Regions from separate parts of the Streptomyces sp. NPDC050416 genome, predicted to be linked through region 4. Evidence: riboswitches for the same ligand, from Rfam matches in the RefSeq annotation. Region 4 holds a riboswitch; each other region holds the start of a gene.

Region 1 (4,896 bases), on a different contig from region 4:
GAGCAACCCCTACCCCGCCTACGCCTGGCTCCGCGAGCACGCCCCCGTGCACCGGACCAAGCTGCCCAGCGGCGTGGAGGCCTGGCTGGTCACGCGGTACGCCGACGCCAAGCAGACGCTCGCCGACCACCGGCTCTCCAAGAACCCGGCGCATCACGACGAGCCCGCACACGCCAAGGGCAAGACCGGGATCCCCGGCGAGCGCAAGGCCGAGCTGATGACGCATCTGCTCAACATCGACCCGCCGGACCACACCCGGCTGCGGCGGCTCGTCTCCAAGGCGTTCACACCCCGCCGGGTCGCCGAGTTCGCGCCGCGGGTGCAGGAGCTCACCGACACCCTCATCGACGGGTTCGCGCGGAAGGGGTCCGCCGACCTCATCCACGAGTTCGCGTTCCCGCTCCCCATCTACGCCATCTGCGACCTGCTCGGCGTCCCCCGCGAGGACCAGGACGACTTCCGCGACTGGGCGGGGATGATGATCCGTCACCAGGGCGGCCCCAGGGGCGGCGTGGCGCGGTCCGTGAAGAAGATGCGCGGCTACCTCGCCGACCTCATCCACCGCAAGCGGGAGGCGCTGCCCGACGAGCCCGCCCCCGGCGAGGACCTCATCTCCGGCCTGATCCGCGCCTCCGACCACGGTGAGCACCTCACCGAGAACGAGGCCGCGGCCATGGCCTTCATCCTGCTGTTCGCCGGCTTCGAAACCACCGTGAACCTGATCGGCAACGGCACCTACGCCCTGCTCACCCACCCCGAGCAGCGCGCGCGCCTCCAGTCGTCCCTCGCCGCCGGGGAGACCAGCCTCCTGGAGACCGGCGTCGAGGAACTCCTGCGCTTCGACGGCCCCGTCGAACTCGCCACCTGGCGGTTCGCCACCCAGCCCCTCACCATCGGCGGGCAGCACATCTCGCCCGGCGACCCGGTCCTCGTCGTGCTGGCCGCCGCGGACCGGGACCCGGAGCGGTTCGCCGATCCGGACGTGCTCGACCTCGCCCGCCGCGACAACCAGCACCTCGGTTACGGCCACGGCATCCACTACTGCCTCGGCGCCCCGCTCGCCCGCCTGGAGGGTCAGACCGCGCTCGCCACGCTCCTCACCCGCCTCCCGGACCTGCGGCTGGCGGCGGATCCGGCCGAGCTGAGATGGCGCGGCGGCCTCATCATGCGCGGTCTGCGCACGCTGCCGGTGGAGTTCTCACCGGCTAAACATGACACGCCGTCAGACCTGTGATCTTCACGTGATCTGCGCGGCATGAACTTGTGACAAGTGATCGTCTGCCGATACGTTCACCCATCATCAGCGCGGCCCGGGAGACCCTGCGCCGCGCCGGTCACTGCTGTCTCGCGAAAGGTCTCCGTATGCTCTCCGGGAACGGTCGGCACCGTCGCCCCCGCCAGGCTCCGGCTCTCCTCGTCGCGGCCGGGGTCACCGGCTCCGCCATCGCGATCCCGCTCCTCGGGGCCTCCGGTGCCAGCGCGGCCGACGGCGCGACCTGGGACCGGGTCGCGGACTGCGAGACCGGCGGCGCCTGGAGCCAGAACAGCGGCAACGGATACTTCGGCGGCCTCCAGTTGTCCCAGGAGGACTGGGAGAACCACGGCGGCCTCGACTACGCCCCGAGTGCCGACCTGGCCAGCCGCTCCCAGCAGATAGCCGTGGCCGAGAGAATCCTCGCCGACCAGGGGGTCGGCGCCTGGCGTACCTGCGGTCTGCTCTCCGGCCTCGAACAGGACAAGGGCTCGGACACGTCCGACTCCTCCGCTCCGACGGACTCACCCGGACTGCTCGACTCCTCCGAGTCGGACGAAACCGCCAATTCCGACAAGTCATCTGATTCTGCCGATTCCTCGACACACGACCAGTCGCAGGAACAGTCACAGGATCAGTCGCAGGACCAGGAGCCCGGCAGTTCCCCGTCGCCCACTCCCGAGAGTGACGAGCCCGCCAAGTCGCCTCAGGACGGGGGTTCTTCGGCCCCGACCGACACCACCTCCGGCCGCCACCGCGGCCCCAGCGCCGACGAGGACGCCAAGGCCGAGGACGGCCGCCCGTCCGGGTCCGCCGGACGGCACGCCTCGCGCGACGGCGAGGCCGCCCGGGAGGCGACGGACGGCTCCTACACCGTCCGCCCCGGCGACAGCCTCTGGTCCATCGCGAACTCTCTTGATCTCAGCGGCGGATGGCGCACGCTCTACGTCGGGAACGAGACGGCTGTCGGCACCGACCCGAACCTCATCCGCCCCGGTCAGAAGCTCACGGTAGGGGTCGAAGCGGACGAGCGGTAGGCGGTGGGGCAGTACGGAAACGGGGGCGGAAGTCACCCCGAAACCGTGCGAGTTCACGTCACTGTTCGTGGCTAATGTCCCTTATCGGTGCGGTGAGAGATAGATCTCAGAAGCCCTGATCGTCTTTGAAATTCCGCCGATCGCATGTCTACGGTCATGACCGCTCGCCACCGCGAGCCCCGGCTGCCGCAACGCCGAATCCTGCCAGCGGCCGCACGGGAACAGTCGTCGCGTCAAGCGCCGTAGGCAGGAGCGGGGGACCCAAGGTAGGTGTCCGACCGGCCAGTTGGCCGGAAGGGCTTGGGGTGAAGCCGCGTCCCGGGAGGGACGCGGCCGGGCAACTCAACCGGCCCGAACCCGACAGCTCACCTCGCAGGCGTCGGTGAGGGGATCTCTCCATGCTGTTTTCCGGCAAGGGCACGCACCGCCGTCCGTCCAAGGCCTCTCGGGTCATCGCCATCGCCGGTGTCACCGGTGCCGCCGTCGCCGCCCCGCTGATGGCGGCCGGCAACGCCTCCGCCGCCACCGCCTCCGAGTGGGACGCCGTCGCCCAGTGCGAGTCCGGCGGCAACTGGTCCATCAACACCGGCAACGGCTACTACGGCGGTCTGCAGTTCTCCGCCTCCACCTGGTCCGCGTACGGCGGCACCCAGTACGCCTCCACCGCCGACCAGGCCACCAAGGACCAGCAGATCCAGATCGCCGAGAAGGTCCTCGCGAGCCAGGGCAAGGGTGCCTGGCCGGTCTGTGGCAAGGGCCTGTCGAGCGCCGGCTACAGCGGCGGCTCCGAGCAGAGCAGCGGCTCCACCGAGACCCGCCAGACCGAGCAGCAGCCGGCCTCCCGCTCCGACGAGCGCCCGGCCCAGACCCAGAAGACCCAGAAGACCGTCACCACCCCGACCGGCAAGAAGGTCAAGAAGGGCGACGGCGAGTACAAGGTCGTCAAGGGTGACACCCTCAGCTCCATCGCGACCGAGCAGAAGGTCGAGGGCGGCTGGGAGAAGCTGTTCGAGCTGAACAAGGACATCATCACGGACGCCAACCTGATCTACCCGGGCCAGCAGCTGCACCTGAAGTAAGCAGCGGCCCACCCCCGTCCCCACGGGCTCCCCGCCCCGGTGCGTCATCCCCCGTGCGCGCCGGGGCGGGGTTTTTTTCTGCCGGTCTTTTCTGCCGGTCTTTGCGAACCGGCTTTGTTCCGTTCGGAAACAATTTACTCTCGGTTCTGTCCATGGGGTGGGCGACCCGGTGGCCGATCGCCCGGAGCCGGTTAGGCTCATGTCGCGAGCCACCGCGGCCCGCGCCTCGCCGGGCCCCGCGGCCCGCGTACCCGCGTCACATGAAGAAGGAGATGCTCGTGCCGTCCATCGACGTCGTCGTAGCCCGGGAAATCCTGGACTCCCGAGGCAACCCCACGGTCGAGGTCGAGGTCGGCCTCGACGACGGCAGCACCGGTCGTGCCGCCGTCCCGTCCGGCGCCTCCACGGGCGCCTTCGAGGCCATCGAGCTGCGCGACGGCGACTCGAACCGCTACCTCGGCAAGGGTGTGGAGAAGGCCGTCCTCGCGGTCATCGAGCAGATCGGCCCGGAGCTCGTCGGCTACGACGCCACCGAGCAGCGCCTGATCGACCAGGCCATGTTCGACCTGGACGCCACCGACAACAAGGGCTCCCTCGGCGCCAACGCCATCCTCGGCGTCTCCCTCGCCGTCGCCCACGCCGCCTCCGAGGCCAGCGACCTGCCGCTGTTCCGCTACCTGGGCGGCCCGAACGCGCACCTGCTGCCCGTGCCGATGATGAACATCCTGAACGGCGGCTCGCACGCCGACTCCAACGTGGACATCCAGGAGTTCATGATCGCCCCGATCGGCGCGGAGTCCTTCTCCGAGGCCCTGCGCTGGGGCGCCGAGGTCTACCACACGCTGAAGAAGGTCCTGAAGTCGAAGGGCCTGGCCACCGGCCTCGGCGACGAGGGCGGCTTCGCCCCGAACCTCGGCTCCAACCGCGAGGCCCTCGACCTCATCCTCGAGGCGATCAACGAGGCCGGCTACACCCCCGGCGAGCAGATCGCCCTGGCCCTCGACGTGGCCGCGTCCGAGTTCTACAAGGACGGCGTCTACACCTTCGAGGGCAAGGAGCGCTCGGCGGCCGAGATGACCGAGTACTACGCGGAGCTCGTCGACGCGTACCCGCTCGTCTCCATCGAGGACCCGCTGTTCGAGGACGACTGGGACGGCTGGAAGACCATCACCGACAAGCTCGGTGACAAGGTCCAGCTCGTCGGCGACGACCTGTTCGTCACCAACCCCGAGCGCCTGGCCCGCGGCATCGAGGAGGGCGCGGCCAACGCGCTCCTGGTCAAGGTCAACCAGATCGGCTCCCTGACCGAGACCCTGGACGCCGTCGAGCTGGCCCAGCGCAACGGCTTCAAGTGCATGATGTCCCACCGCTCCGGCGAGACCGAGGACGTCACCATCGCCGACCTGGCCGTCGCCACCAACTGCGGCCAGATCAAGACCGGCGCTCCGGCCCGCTCCGAGCGCGTCGCCAAGTACAACCAGCTCCTGCGCATCGAGGAGATCCTCGACGACGCGGCGGTGTACGCCGG
Region 2 (4,896 bases), on a different contig from region 4:
CCCCTGATTAGGCTCCGGCCTCATGGACGTACTCATCCACCTCTTCGTCGGCCTCCACATCATCGGCATCGCGTCCCTCCTGGGCGGTTTCCTCACCCAGATGAAGGCGATGGGCGAGGGCACCGCCCGCTACACCCCCGCGATGCTGCACGGCGCGCTGACGATGCTGGTCACCGGTGTGATCCTGGTCGGCCTCAACCAGGCCGACGACCAGTCCGTGAACAACGTCAAGATCGGCGTCAAGCTGGCCCTGCTGATCGTGATCCTCGGCCTGGTCTACGTGAAGCGGGACGACGAGAAGGTGGACAAGGGCCTGTTCGGCCTGGTCGGGGCGCTGACCGCGGCGAACGTCTTCATCGCCGTGCTCTGGACCTGACCCGCCCGGGTGCGGCATAGGCCCGGACGGAGGCGAGCGTCCAGGCGGTGGCCCCGAGCCAGGCGGCCACCGCGACCCACAGCAGCAGCTCCCCGAAGCCGTCGAGCCAGGAGACGTCGAGGGCTGCGGCGACGGCCAGGGTCGCCGCAGCCGTCTTGGCCCAGGTGAACACGGTCGCCCAGCGGCGGATGTCGGTGCGGGGGCGGGGGCGCAGGAACTCGGCGGCGAGCAGGACGGCGCACCAGGCCAGTGTGAGCACGAGCAGCACGACGGTCACATTGCGCAGGACGCCGCGGTCGTCGACGTTCCACAGGTACAGGCGCGCACTGTCGGAGCTGATCAGCCGCGCCCCGGCCAGCGCCGAGAGGGCGAGCGCCCCGCCCGCGAGCCAGTGGTCGCCGCGCCCCTCGGCCACCTGCCGCACATCGAAGCGGGCCAGGGTGAGGACGTACAGCACGAGCCCCAGCCAGAACAGCACCAGCGCCGCGTGCGCGAGCCAGGCCGCCGACTCGGCCGCGGCGAGCGTGGCACCGAGTACCGCGAGCCCCTGCGTGGCCATGCAGCGCGCGAACACCGTCCCGGGCCTGCGCCGCTCCCCGTCCTGCGCCGGGAGGACCAGTGGCACCGGCCAGAGCAGCACGGCCAGCACCAGCAGGGCCGCGGCCAGGGACTGCGCGCCGGCCGCCGAGAAGCCGGTGCCCAGGACGGCCGTCGCCGCCACGGTGGTGAGGGCGGCCGTCGCCACGGTGTCCACCAGGCCCGGCACTCCCGCGTACGCCCGCCATCCCGTGCCCGCCAGCAGCAGCCGCAGCGTGAAGTCGGCGGCGAGCAGCAGCCACGCCGCGCAGCCCAGACCGAGGGCGATACGGGACAGGCCGCCGTACCCCGCCAGGTCCAGACCGACCGACAGGGTGCCGGTCGCCAGCACGGCGGCGCCGGCGGACGGCGCGCGCTGCGCCCACCAGGCGGTGGAGGGGGAGGGGCCGGGCATGGGCCCGATGCTAGGAGGCGCCGCGCGCGTTGCGAGCGGGGCACGCGCGCGGGCGCCTCAAAAACGCGAGAGCGCCCCCATACGCGCGTGCCCTCCGTGAAGTACGGCCTCAGGCCGGCCGCACCACGCTGTGGATCGCCGACTCGCCGTCGTAGTAGATCGACTCCTCGCGCACATAAGTGCCGGGCTTCGGGGCGTGGATCATCATGCCGTTGCCGATGTAGATGCCGACGTGGGTGACGTCGTCGTAGAAGAAGACCAGGTCACCGGGCTGGGCGTCGGTCAGCGGGACCGTGGTGCCGGCGTTGACCTGGTCGTAGGTCGTGCGCGGCAGGGTGACGCCCGCGGCCTTCCAGGCGGCCTGGGTGAGACCGGAGCAGTCGTAGGAGCCGGGGCCGACGGCGCCCCAGACGTACGGCTTGCCGATCTGGGCGCGGGCGAAGGCGAGCGCCTTCTCGGCCTTGGTGGCGTACGAGGAATCGGCCGGGGCCGTCGAGGTGGACGAGCCGGAGCCCGTGGACGAGGACGAGCCCGTGGACGAGGAGCCGCTGTCCTGCTGCTGGGCGGCCTGCTCCTGCGCCTGCTGCTGCGCGGCCTGCTGCCGGGCCAGCTCGGCGGCCTTGCGGGCGGCCTCCTGCTGCTTCTCCCGCTCGATCGCCGCGAGGCGTGCCTTCTCCTCGGCGGTCAGCTTCGACAGCAGGTCGCGCGCGTCGGCGAGCTTCCGCTGGACGGTGGCCTTGGCCGTCTTCAGGTCGCCCTGGGTCTCGGTGAGCGTCTCGAGGCTCTCGGTGGCCTCCTGGCGCTTCTTCATCGTCTCGGACTGCTGGGTGACGTAGTCGTCGACCGCGACCTTCTGACGGCCGGTCATCCGGTCCATCAGCTGGGTCTGGTCGAAGTAGTCCTGCGGGGTGTCCGCGAGCAGGAACGTCGCCGTGTCCGGGGCGGAGGCGCCGGTGCGGTACTGGGCGGCGGCGAAGGAACCGAGTTCCTCCCGTGCCTCGTTGAGCTTCTGGGTGCGCTTGGCGACGTCGTCGAGGAGGGTGTCGACGCGCTTGCTCTGCTTGGTGGTCTTCTCCTTGGCCGAGTTGTACTTGTCGGTCGCCGACTCGGCCTGGCGGTACAGGTCGTCGACCTTCTTCTCGACTTCCTCGAGACTCGGCTTGTCGTCGGCCTCGGGGGCGGCATTGGCCGACTGGGACAGCAGGGCGACGGACGTGAGGGCCGCCGTTGCCAGGGCGGGGGTCCGTATGCCTGCGACGCGCGTACCAGCGGGACGCGACTTGCGGTGCGACGCCAAGGGAGGCGACTCCTTCCATGCTCCGCCTACCGGGTTAGCTGTCGGGTTCGGGCGGGTACATCGGAAGGGTTGCCCTACTGCCGTCTCCGTGGAGGGAGTCCGGCCGATTCACCCCAGAGTTCTCGGTTGGGTCCCCGGCTCCGGCTGCCGCTGCGGCACACCGGACTCGGCGGAGGCCGCGCGGCCCGGCGACGTTCGCCGGTGGGGGTCGTGCGGCCTGCCCGCACGGTAGCCAACTCGTGTTGCCCTTGTGAAGGTTGATGGGCGATATGCCCGATACATTTTCGTGACCTTAGTCGAAAGCGTCGCCGAGAGTCATCGACGGAGGGGCGTTGGTCACGAGTTCGTCATAATTGTGACAGTCGTAGCGGACTGTGATCGTGCGTGGATACAGGGTGATGAGGGGTTCCTTTCGGCGATGTTCTCAGGGCGGCGGCGGGCTGTCAGTGGGGCGCCCTAGACTCGGAGAGCGATGAGCAGCCTCTTTGACGACAGCTTCCTGGCGGACCTCCAGGCCCAGCGGGGCCCCGCGGACGAGCCCCCGCCGCCACCCGAGGACGATCACGTACCGGAGCCGGTTCCGGACGATCTGTTCGGCGGGAAGTTCGACGTGCCCCCGGACCGGGACGCCTACTACCGCGACGGTGCCCCGCGCCCGCCGGTGGACACCGCCGCCCTCCTGGAGGGGCTGAACGACAACCAGCGCGCCGCCGTCGTCCACTCCGGCTCCCCGCTGCTCATCGTGGCCGGCGCCGGCTCCGGCAAGACCCGCGTGCTCACGCACCGCATCGCCCACCTGCTCGCCGAGCGGGGCGTGCACCCGGGGCAGATCCTCGCGATCACCTTCACCAACAAGGCCGCCGGCGAGATGAAGGAGCGCGTCGAGCAGCTCGTCGGCCCGCGGGCGAACGCGATGTGGGTGATGACCTTCCACAGCGCGTGCGTGCGCATTCTGCGGCGCGAGAGCAAGAAGCTCGGCTTCACGTCCTCGTTCTCGATCTACGACGCCGCCGACTCCAAGCGCCTGATGGCCCTGGTCTGCCGGGACCTGGACCTCGACCCCAAGCGCTTCCCGCCGAAGTCCTTCAGCGCCAAGATCAGCAACCTGAAGAACGAGCTGATCGACGAGGAGGACTTCGCCGCCCAGGCCACGGACGGCTTCGAGAAGACCCTCGCCCAGGCCTACGCGATGTACCAGTCGCGGCTGCGCGAGGCGAACGCCCTCGACTTCGACGACCTGATCATGACGACGGTCAACCTGCTGCGCGCCTTCCCGGACGTCGCCGAGCACTACCGCCGCCGCTTCCGCCATGTGCTGGTGGACGAGTACCAGGACACCAACCACGCCCAGTACGCCCTCGTCCGGGAACTCGTCGGCACCTCCGAGCACCCCGTCGACGTACCCCCCGGCCCGGACGACGTCCCGCCCGCCGAGCTGTGCGTCGTGGGTGACGCCGACCAGTCGATCTACGCCTTCCGCGGCGCGACGATCCGCAACATCCTCCAGTTCGAGGAGGACTACCCGGACGCGACGACGATCCTGCTGGAGCAGAACTACCGCTCCACCCAGACGATCCTCAGCGCGGCCAACGCGGTCATCGAGCGCAACGAGTCCCGCCGCCCCAAGAACCTGTGGACCAACGCGGGCGCGGGCGCCACGATCACCGGCTACGTCGCCGACACCGAGCACGACGAGGCGCAGTTCGTCGCCGACGAGATAGACCGCCTCACGGACGCCGGCGAGGCGAAGGCCGGCGACGTCGCCGTCTTCTACCGCACCAACGCCCAGTCCCGTGTCTTCGAAGAGGTCTTCATCCGCGTCGGCCTGCCCTACAAGGTCGTCGGCGGCGTCCGCTTCTACGAGCGCAAGGAGGTCCGGGACGTCCTGGCCTACCTGCGCGTGTTGGCCAACCCGGAGGACTCCGTGCCGCTGCGCCGGATCCTCAACGTCCCCAAGCGGGGCATCGGCGACCGTGCCGAGGCGATGATCGACGCCCTCGCCCAGCGGGAGAAGATCAGCTTCCCGCAGGCGCTCAAGCGCGTCGACGAGGCGTACGGCATGGCCGCGCGGTCCACCAACGCCGTCAAGCGGTTCAACACGCTGATGGAGGACCTCCGTACGATCGTCGAGTCCGGCGCCGGACCGGCCACGGTGCTGGAGGCGGTCCTGGAACGCACCGGGTACCTCGCCGAGTTGCAGGCCTCCACCGACCCGCAGGACGAGACCCGGAT
Region 3 (4,896 bases), on a different contig from region 4:
GAACCTCCAGCCCGAGCACCTGCCCCGCGCGGAGCGCCACCCGCGTGTGCCCCTCCGGCGACAGGTGCAGCCGGTCGGCGTCCCAGGCCCTGCGGTCCTGGACACTGCGCAGGGACCACAGGTCGAGCACCGGGCAGCCGTACCGGTCGGCGATGGCCCGCACATGCCCGTTGTAGGTCGCGATCTTGCCGCGCAGGTGCTTGAGCACGGGCATCCCACGCGTGTCGAACCCAGTCGTCACCATCACCGTGCCGGCCACGGCGGTGAGCCGCACCAGGGCCCGCTCGAAGCGCTCGGCCACCTCGTCCGGGTCGGTACCGGGCCGGAGGATGTCGTTACCTCCGGCGCAGAACGAGACGAGGTCCGGGGCCATTTCTACGGCCCGTGGAACCTGGTCCGCCACGATCTGGTCGAGGAGTTTCCCGCGCACGGCGAGGTTGGTGTATTGGAAGTCGCCTTCGGGCCGGCGGTCGGCGAGCAGGACGGCGAACCGGTCGGCCCAGCCGACGAACGCCCCGTCGGGGCCGGGATCACCGACACCCTCGGTGAAGCTGTCCCCCACCGCCACGTACGACCCGATCACTGCTCTGCTGTCACTCTTCGAATCGTCTGCCACAGCAGCACATGATTCACCTTCTAATGTGACCTACGCGACCGTAGGAAAGGGTTGACGGGCGGTGAGATAAGCCACTCCCCAAGTGTTCACCAACTCCGGAATAGGACACCCGTCAGCGATGTTGGGGGGTCAGTCGCCACACCCGGAATCCCGTGATCCGGAAGTGACTCCACACGGTCCGGAAGCCGAAGTGCCCACTCGTGTACGGCTCCGGATCGCGGTAGTCGAAGACGAGCCTCCCGTTGTTCCACCACCGCACCGTCGAACCGTCGGAGACGATCCGCACCCGGTTCGGCTCACCCGGCACCAGCAGCGGCTCGGTGTAGTCGTGGACCAGGGGCCGGACTCCGGGCTGCCCGACGTACCGCCGCAGCCGGGTCGTAGTGTTGTAGTTGGCACCGTAGCCGGCGTAGTACGTCGTGAGGTGGTCGTACTCGTCCAGCGCCCCACCGCGCGGCGTGGCGAAGAGGTCGGCCGGGGAGCGGACGTCGGTCGCGTTCCAGAAGTTGTTGAGGTCCGAGACACGGTCGTTGGCCCCGCCCTCGGAGACGGGCGTGGCGGTGTACTCGAGGGCGTACGGCCCTTCGAGCCGCTGCCTGAACCATACGGTCGCGCCGCTCGGTACGTCGATCTCCAGAACACCACGGGACGCGGTGACGGTGCCGCCGTCCTGGAGTTCGGTCGCCCACTGGGCGAGGCCGTGATGGAAGTCGTCTCGGGCGATGAGGCGGCGGTGCCGGGGCGCGGCGTGCGCGGCGCCCGTCGGGACGAGGGCCGCCACGGCGGCTCCGGCGGCCAGGCTGGCGAACGCTCTGCGGGAGGTCGGCACGGGACACATCTCCTTGGTGATCCGCCTGGAAGGATCTAGAAAGCGCTTGCGCTCCGGATGGGATCACTGTGTCCCAACTGCCGCCCGCTGTCGATCCCTTGGGGCGATCGGAAGGTGCGCGCACACACCGAAGGCCGGACCCGGGGATCGGGGTCCGGCCTTCGGTCGCGTGTCAGGCAGGTGGTGACGCGGTCGGTCAGCCGACGGAGACGCCGTGCGAGCGCAGGAAGGCGACCGGGTCCACGTCCGAGCCGTAGTCCGGCGTGGTGCGGATCTCGAAGTGCAGGTGCGGTCCGGTCACGTTGCCGGTGGCACCGGACAGGCCGATCTGCTGCCCGGCGCTCACGGTCTGGCCGGCCGAGACGGAGAGCGAGGACAGGTGGGCGTACTGCGCGTAGCTGCCGTCGTTCAGCCTGATGACGACCTGGTTGCCGTACGCGCCGCCCCACCCGGCGGAGACGACCGTTCCCGCGCTGACGGCCTTGAGCGAGGTGCCGGTCGGGACGACGAAGTCGACACCGGTGTGGTAGCCGCTGGACCACATGCTGCCGGACATGTGGTACGGGGTGCCGACGGTGGCGCCCTCGACGGGGAGGGTGTAGCCGCTGGAGGTCGCGGCGGCCGACTTGGCGGCGGCCGGCTTGGCGGCGGCCGGCTTCGAGGGCGACTCGGCAGCGGACGACTTCGACGCCGGGGACTTCGAGGACTTGGATGGCGAGGCCTTCGACGGGGCCGGGGACCCGCTCGCCGCCGCCTTCTTGCCGATCGCCAGCTTCAGCCCCGGGTGGATCAGCGACGGGTCGTCGCCGACGGCGTCACGGTTGTCCGAGTAGAGCTTCTTCCAGCCGCCGTCGACGTGCTGCTCGTCGGCGATCTTCGCGAGGTAGTCACCGGCCCGCACGGTGTACGAGCGGGCGCCCGTAGCCTTTTCGGTGGCCTTCTTCTCGGCGGCCGGCGCGGACTGGACGGCCTTTTCCGGAGCCGACTGCGGGGTGGCGGCGTGGGCGCCGGCGGCCCCCATGAGTGGAAGGGCGAGAGCGGCCCCACCGGTTCCGGCGACGGCGATGGAGCGGGTGAAACGCTGGGACTTCGGGCGGCGATGCTTACCCTTCGCGGGCATGGCGAATTCCTCTCCGTCGCCTGCGAGGTGAGCTGTCGGGTTCGGACTGGAGATGCCCGGCCACGCCGAGGCGCGGCTTAACCCCAAGCCGTTCCGGGAACCGGAACAGGCGTCTTACCTGTGGGTCCCCCGCTCCTGCCGTACGTCGGGTCAGTGTGTGCGGGCTCCGGGCGGCGGCAGGATTAGGCGTCCGTCCGGATTGGTGGGGAACGTAAGCGACCAGGACGCAAAGGGACAAGCTCGCGGTTGCCCGTGACGGCGTTTTTCTTGACGCGCCGACATTTTTTCCGTCACGGAGCGTGGATTTCCGATCTCCAGCTCCCCGCAATTCCCCTGAATCACACCGAAATTACGTGCACATGGCAACAACACATCGTCACGAATATGACGATGCTCACGCACCCCGACCTCATCTCCTTTACAGCCGGGGCACGTTATGCCTAAACAACCGAAGCACTCTCCATTCGGACAGAAGGGCTATTTGCTCTTAAGCCGGACGACGGTGGCGTCCAGATCCCCGCGCAGACCGACCCGCAGCCCGTGATGGAGCAGCACGGCTCCCCGGTGAGTTTCGCCCGTTTCGAGGCATTCGTACGACGCCGCCGGGTCGAGACCCCGCAGCCGGAGCGGCGGAACGGGCTCGCCGTAGCGCTGCGCCTGGAGCCAGGCGAGGACGACGATCTCGTCGCCGAGGACGTACTGCACGGCGCTCAGGCCGCCCTCCGGCGGGCGCAGCCGGTACAGGTCGCCGCGCTGCACCACGGGCCGGATCTCCTTGTAGAGCTCCACCCAGTCCCGCGCCTCGGCGAGTTCCCGCTCCGTCCACTTCGTGAGGTCGCCGCCGACCCCGAGCACCCCGGCCATGGCGCTGACGAACCGGAACCGCAGGGAGCTGGCCCGGCGGTTGAGCATGGCGTTCGGGCTGTCGGTGACCCAGGCGGCCATGACCCGGGCCGGGTGGATCTGACTGAAGCCGTGCTGGATGGCGAGCCGGTCGAGCGGGTCGGTATTGTCCGAGGTCCACACCTGGTCCGTGCGGCCGAGCACACCGAGGTCGATCCGGCCGCCGCCGCCCGAGCAGGACTCGAAGGCCACCCCGGGGTGGGCGGCCCGCAGCCGGTCCAGCAGGGCGTACAGGGCGTGCACGTGGTCGACCCACAGCCGCTGCGGGTAGGGGTCGTCCGGCCACCCGGCGTCGGTGAAGCAGCGGTTGAAGTCCCACTTGACGTAGTCGATCGGCGCGCTGGACAGGAGCCCGTCGAGCTGCTCCCAGAGGTACTCCTGGACGTCCTCGCGGGCGAGGTTCAGTACGAGCTGATTGCGGAACTCCGTCCGCTTTCGTCCCGGTTGATACTGCACCCAGTCCGGGTGCGCGCGGTACAGCTCGCTGTCCGGGTTGACCATCTCCGGCTCGACCCAGATCCCGAACTGCATGCCGAGGCCGTGCACGTGCTCGGCGAGCGGCTTCAGGCCGCCCGGGAAGCGGTCGGGGTTGGGGGTCCAGTCGCCGAGCCCGGCCCGGTCACTCGTGCGCGTCCCGAACCAGCCGTCGTCGACCACGAACAGCTCGACACCCATGGCGGCGGCCCGCTCGGCGAGCGCCCGCTGCTGTTCCTCGGAGATGTCGAACTCGGTGGCCTCCCACGAGTTGAACAGCACCGGCCGGTCCTGGTCCGCGTCCGGGATCACGTACGTCCGCTGGTAGGCGTGCCAGGCGCGGCTCGCCCCGCCGAAGCCGCCGTCGCTCCAGAGCCCGGCGAAGACGGGCGTCGTGTATGACTCCCCCGTGCCCAGCATCAGCAGGCCCGAGTCGTCGTAGCCGGCCCCGCCGGTGATCTGCACGCGCGCGTCCGGGAGCTGGGCCACGGCGATCCGCCAGGACCCGGACCAGCTCAGGGCGCATCCGTAGACCTCGCCGTGCTCCTCGGTCGCGTCGGTGTCGAGCGCGACCCATGGCAGGTGCTGGTGACCGGTGTGGCCGCGGCGGCTGCCGATGACCTTCTCGCCGTGGGTGAGGCCGGAGCGCTCCAGCCGGGACTCGGCACCCCAGCGGCCGTACAGCTGCGACAGCCGCCAGGAGTCGCGGTCGGGCAGGGTCCAGGTGGCGGAGTCGGCGCGCAGCACCTCAACGGCGGGTCCGTGGTTGTCGAGGGTCACCCGGCGTTCGACGACGTCCGTCCCGGGGCGCATCCGGTAGTGCAGCGTGATGGCCAGCTCGCCGTCGCGGAAGCGCAGCCGCAGCTCACCGTCCTCGGCGTCATGGCCCTCGTAGGTCCACTCGGTGCCGCGCCGCTCGCCGGTGCGTACGGACAGGGCGGGCCGGGTGAAACG
Region 4 (4,896 bases):
TACCCGGCGTCGCGGATGTTGCCGAGGACGCTGCGGCCCACGCCGCCCGGGGTGCGCCCCGCTCCGATGACGGCGACCGAGCCGGGCGCGAGCAGCCGCTGCACGGACCGGGCCTCGGCGCGGTGCTCGCGCGCGTACTGCACGGCGAGGGAGCGGTCGGTGGGTTCGAGGTCGAACTCCAGACGGACGACGCCGTCCTCGAAGCTGCGCTTCTGGGTGTACCCGGCGTCCGTGAACACCTTGATCATCTTGTTGTTGGCGGGCAGCACCTCGGCGGCGAAGCGGCGGATGCCGCGCTCGCGGGCGACGGCGGCGATGTGCTCGAGGAGAGCGGAGGCGACGCCCCGCCCCTGGTGGGCGTCCTGCACCAGGAAGGCGACCTCGGCCTCGTCGGCGGGTGCGGACGCGGGCGTTCCGTCCGCGCCGATCCGGTCGTAGCGTACGGTGGCGATGAACTCGCCGCCGACTGTGGCCGCGAGTCCCACCCGGTCCACAAAGTCGTGGTGCGTGAAGCGGTGGACGTCCTTGGCGGACAGGCGAGGGTACGGCGCGAAGAAGCGGTAGTACTTCGACTCGTCGGAGACCTGCTCGTAGAAGCTGACCAGGCGCTCGGCGTCATCAACGGTGATGGGCCGGATGCGCGCGGTGCCACCGTCGCGCAGCACCACGTCGGCTTCCCAGTGGGCGGGATACTCGTGCCGGTCCGGCGAGGTCTGCATGGGCCCCAGAGTACGTCTGGCGTATGACAGCGGCGCGAGGCAGTCTGTGGAGGGCGTCAGTCGGGTCGAGGCCGCGATCCGACGGCACCCCGGGGCGGTACATCAGGACCGCTCCGGCGCAGCTTCACGTGTGGGAAACTGGTCTAGACAACCCTGAAAACCGAAGGGCAGCAACACATGGCTGAGCGCCGCGTCAACGTCGGCTGGGCCGAGGGCCTCCACGCCCGCCCCGCCTCCATCTTCGTCCGAGCCGCCACGGCCGCAGGCGTCCCGGTGACGATCGCCAAGGCAGACGGCAACCCCGTCAACGCGGCCTCCATGCTGGCCGTCCTCGGCCTCGGTGCCCAGGGCGGTGAGGAGATCGTCCTCGCCTCCGACGCCGAGGGTGCGGACGCCGCCCTGGACCGGCTGGCGAAGCTGGTCTCCGAGGGTCTCGAGGAACTGCCCGAGACCGTCTGAGCATTCTTCCGCGCCTGATCCGGTACCCCTGGTCCGGTGCAACCAGAAGGGCTCGTCCGAATTCATCGGGCGAGCCCTTCGCCATTCCCGGTCACGGGTCGCCATTTCCCATCACGATCGGCCGCGCATTCCCGTTCCCGGGCAGCAGAAATAATCCCCCGCGAATTACCTGCTCTTTGTATACGGCTCTCGTGTTAATGCCGCAGGCTCGCCGTGTTTACGGGATGTTGCGAGTTCCTCACACGCTCGGCCCGCTCCCCGGCGGAGCCGAAACGCAGCCGGTGCGCGGCCGTCGCGCGCTCGGTGTGCAGCGCCGTGACCGCCCGCGCGCGCTCGCTGTCCCCGCGCGCCACCGCGTCCACGATCGCGCCGTGCTCGGTCCAGGACTCCACGGGCCCGGCCGGAGCCTCGACGGTGTACATCCAGGCGATCTTGTGGCGGAGCTGGGTCAGCATCGAGGTCAGCGCGGGGCTGCCGGAGGCCTGTGCGAGCGTCTCGTGGAACCAGCCGCCCAGGGAGCGCAGGTCGTCGCTGTTGCCCCGGCGGGCGCGCTCCTGGCCGAGCCTGACCAGGCCGCGCAGGACCTTCAGGTGGGCCTCGGTGCGGCGCTGGGCGGCACGGGCCGCGCCGAGCGGCTCCAGCAGCAGCCGCATCTCCAGCAGGTCGGCGGCCTCCTGCTCGGTGGGTTCGGCGACGCACGCGCCCGCGTGCCGCCGGGTCACCACGAAGCCCTCGGCCTCCAGGGTGCGCAGGGCCTCCCGGACGGGGACGCGCGAGACACCGTAGCGGCGGGCGAGGAGTTCCTCGGTCAGCCGGCCGCCGCGTTCGTAGACACCCGCGACGATGTCGTCCCGGATGGCCGTGCACACCGAGTGCGCCGGAATGCGCATGACCGACCTCCGTTTAATCCCCGTGAAACGTCGACGAGTGACACGTGTTCCGTGACTCTATTGCAATGAGCCGGAATTTCCGACGGCAGACCGGAATCCAGGGATATTTTTTGGACAGCCGGGCGTCACAAACGCCGAAAGCCCCGGCTCGGGGAGCCGGGGCCTCGGGAAGCGGAGTGGTGCGCCGTCAGACGCTCACGCCGTGCGAGCGGAGGTAGGCGACCGGGTCGATGTCGGAGCCGTACTCGGGGCTCGTACGGGCCTCGAAGTGCAGGTGCGGACCGGTGACGTTGCCGGTCGCGCCGGACAGGCCGATCTGCTGGCCGGGGGTGACCTTCTGGCCCACCGAGACGCTGATGGACGACAGGTGGCCGTACTGGGTGTACGTGCCGTCGTTCATCTTGATCACGATCTGGTTGCCGTAGGAGCCGCCCCAGCCGGCCTCGACGACCTCGCCCATGCCGACCGCGTGGACGGAGGTGCCGCTGGCGGCGTGGAAGTCGACACCGGTGTGGCTGCCGGAGGACCACAGGCCGCTGCTGGCCTGGTAACCGGTGGAGACGTACGAGCCGGAGATCGGGGGCACGAAGGTGTTGAGGCGCTTGCGCTCGGCCTCGCGGGCGGCGCGTTCCTTGGCCTCGCGGGCCTTCTCGGCGGCTTCCTTGGCCTCCTTGGCCGCCTCGGCGGCCCGCTCGCGGGCGGCCTCCTCGGCCTTCTGTTTGGCGGCGGCCATCTCGGCGGCCTGCTTCTGGGCGGCGGCCTGGGCGTCGATCTGCTGGGCCACGGTGTCGCCCATGGTGACGACGGGAGTGAGGCCGGTCTGCTCGACGGCGGGCTCGGCCGCGAAGGCCGGGGCGGCCACGCTGCCGATGACACCGGTGGTGGCGAGGGCCGCGACGCCCGCCGCGCGGGCCGTGCCGCGCTGCATCCGGCTGGGACGACGGTGCTTCCCGGTGGCGCGGGTGAACGCCATGGAGTGCCTGGTCCTTTCCTTCCTTCTCGCCTACCGGGTTAGCTGACGGGTTCGGAGCAGGAAGGTCTCCTACGGACCCCCTCGCGGCTCGCGCGGGCGTCCGATTCACCCCAGGGACTGCGGTGGGTCCCCGGCTCCCCTGGCTCGCGCCGTACGGGGACTCGGCGATGACTGTCCGGTGCCGCGGGTGCGGCGCACTGCCTGACGAACAGCCCGGACGAACCTAAGCGGGGCCACTTTCAATTCCCAAACGGATCCCGGTTTTTGTAGCGCATCCCACAGGGCAGACAGGCAACCTCCGCACCAATTCGGGCATAAAGGAGCCCTGGTGCCTTAGAAGACAACCAGGGCCCCTGCGCGCGCGTGCTCCTACTCGGCGGCGACGACCGAGACTTCGCCGATGCCCAGGGCCTCGACCGGGGCCTTGATCTGCGCCGCGTCACCGACGAGCACGGTCACCAGCCGGTCCACCGGGAAGGCGCTGACGGCCGCCGCGGTGGCCTCCACGGTGCCGGTCGCGGCGAGCTGCCGGTACAGCGTGGCCTGGAAGTCGTCGGGCAGGTGCTGCTCGACCTGGTCGGCCAGCGTGCTCGCGACGGCCGCCGCCGTCTCGTACTTCAGCGGCGCCACGCCGACCAGGTTCTGCACGGCGACGTCCCGCTCGGCGTCGGTCAGCCCCTCGGCGGCGAGCGTGCGCAGCACCGTCCAGAGGTCCTGGAGGGCGGGGCCGGTGTTGGGCGTGTCCACGGAGCCGCTGATGGCGAGCATCGCGGCACCGGTCCCGTCCGGGGCGGACCTGAGGACCTGGCCGAACGCCCGCACCCCGTAGGTGTAGCCCTTCTCCTCGCGCAGCACGCGGTCCAGGCGGGAGGTGAGGGTGCCGCCGAGGCAGTACGTGCCGAGCACCTGCGCGGGCCACACGCGGTCGTGCCGGTCCGGGCCGATCCGGCCGATCAGGAGCTGCGTCTGGACGGCGCCGGGGCGGTCCACGATGACGACCCGGCCCGTGTCGTCGGCGGTCACCGGCGGCACCGGGCGCGGCTCGGCCGCGGAGCCGGTCCAGGCGCCCAGCGTGTCGCCGAGCAGGGCGTCGAGGTCGATGCCGGTGAGGTCGCCGACGACCACGACCGTGGCCGTGGCGGGCCTGACGTGCCTCTCGTAGAAGGCGCGTACGGCCGCGGAGTCGATCGCGGCGACCGTCTCCTCGGTGCCCTGGCGGGGCCGGGACATGCGCGAGTCCGCCGGGAACAGCTCCTTGGAGAGCTCCTTGGCGGCACGGCGGGCGGGGTTGGCCAGCTCGTGCGGGATCTCGTCGAGGCGGTTGCGGACCAGCCGCTCGACCTCGCTGTCCGCGAACGCGGGGGCCCTCAGGGCGTCGGCGACCAGGCCGAGCCCCTTGGCGAGCCGGGAGGCCGGCACCTCCAGGCTGAGCCGGACGCCGGGGTGGTCGGCGTGCGCGTCGAGGGTGGCGCCGGCGCGCTCCAGTTCGGCGGCGAAGTCCTCGGCGGAGTGCTTGTCGGTGCCCTCGGAGAAGGCCCGGGCCATGATCGTGGCCACACCGTCGAGGCCGGCCGGCTCGGCGTCCAGGGGTGCGTCCAGCAGCACCTCCACGGCGACGACCTGCTGGCCGGGGCGGTGGCAGCGCAGGACCGTCAGGCCGTTGCCGAGCGTGCCGCGCTCGGGGGCCGGGAAGGCCCACGGCTTGGCCTCGCCCGCCTGCGGCTGGGGGTGGAAGTCCATCGTGGCGAGCTCGGTCACTTGGCCGCCTCCTCGTTCTCGTTCAGGGCCGCGGCTGCGGTGTCGTCGGTGGTGTCGGCGTCCTCGGCGGTCTCCGCGTCGCCCGTCTCGCCGGCGA

What was found. Region 4 has a riboswitch for cyclic di-AMP ahead of ACIBL4_RS35925 (M23 family metallopeptidase). Riboswitches for the same ligand answer to the same signal wherever they lie in the genome.
Positions count from the first base shown of each region.
Region 1: linked by a shared signal. The riboswitch ahead of ACIBL4_RS26770 (transglycosylase family protein) and the one ahead of ACIBL4_RS35925 (M23 family metallopeptidase) in region 4 are both predicted to bind cyclic di-AMP.
Region 2: linked by a shared signal. The riboswitch ahead of ACIBL4_RS07640 (NlpC/P60 family protein) and the one ahead of ACIBL4_RS35925 (M23 family metallopeptidase) in region 4 are both predicted to bind cyclic di-AMP.
Region 3: linked by a shared signal. The riboswitch ahead of ACIBL4_RS02695 (peptidoglycan DD-metalloendopeptidase family protein) and the one ahead of ACIBL4_RS35925 (M23 family metallopeptidase) in region 4 are both predicted to bind cyclic di-AMP.

Region 1 covers NZ_JBITII010000009.1:98,637-103,532, reverse strand. Annotated here, with positions in the region: gene ACIBL4_RS26780 (cytochrome P450) at 1-1,234, shown strand, start outside; gene ACIBL4_RS26775 (transglycosylase family protein) at 1,363-2,289, shown strand; cyclic di-AMP (ydaO/yuaA leader) riboswitch at 2,518-2,683, shown strand; gene ACIBL4_RS26770 (transglycosylase family protein) at 2,688-3,368, shown strand; gene eno (phosphopyruvate hydratase) at 3,647-4,896, shown strand, end outside.
Region 2 covers NZ_JBITII010000002.1:574,781-579,676, reverse strand. Annotated here, with positions in the region: gene ACIBL4_RS07650 (hypothetical protein) at 23-376, shown strand; gene ACIBL4_RS07645 (hypothetical protein) at 354-1,367, opposite strand; gene ACIBL4_RS07640 (NlpC/P60 family protein) at 1,477-2,664, opposite strand; cyclic di-AMP (ydaO/yuaA leader) riboswitch at 2,673-2,846, opposite strand; gene pcrA (DNA helicase PcrA) at 3,137-4,896, shown strand, end outside.
Region 3 covers NZ_JBITII010000001.1:588,710-593,605, forward strand. Annotated here, with positions in the region: gene ACIBL4_RS02685 (SGNH/GDSL hydrolase family protein) at 1-583, opposite strand, end outside; gene ACIBL4_RS02690 (DUF6250 domain-containing protein) at 729-1,445, opposite strand; gene ACIBL4_RS02695 (peptidoglycan DD-metalloendopeptidase family protein) at 1,642-2,565, opposite strand; cyclic di-AMP (ydaO/yuaA leader) riboswitch at 2,570-2,731, opposite strand; gene ACIBL4_RS02700 (alpha-galactosidase) at 3,043-4,896, opposite strand, start outside.
Region 4 covers NZ_JBITII010000015.1:122,063-126,958, reverse strand. Annotated here, with positions in the region: gene ACIBL4_RS35940 (GNAT family N-acetyltransferase) at 1-719, opposite strand, end outside; gene ACIBL4_RS35935 (HPr family phosphocarrier protein) at 897-1,178, shown strand; gene ACIBL4_RS35930 (GntR family transcriptional regulator) at 1,373-2,068, opposite strand; gene ACIBL4_RS35925 (M23 family metallopeptidase) at 2,256-3,041, opposite strand; cyclic di-AMP (ydaO/yuaA leader) riboswitch at 3,055-3,218, opposite strand; gene ACIBL4_RS35920 (M16 family metallopeptidase) at 3,411-4,799, opposite strand; gene ACIBL4_RS35915 (pitrilysin family protein) at 4,796-4,896, opposite strand, start outside.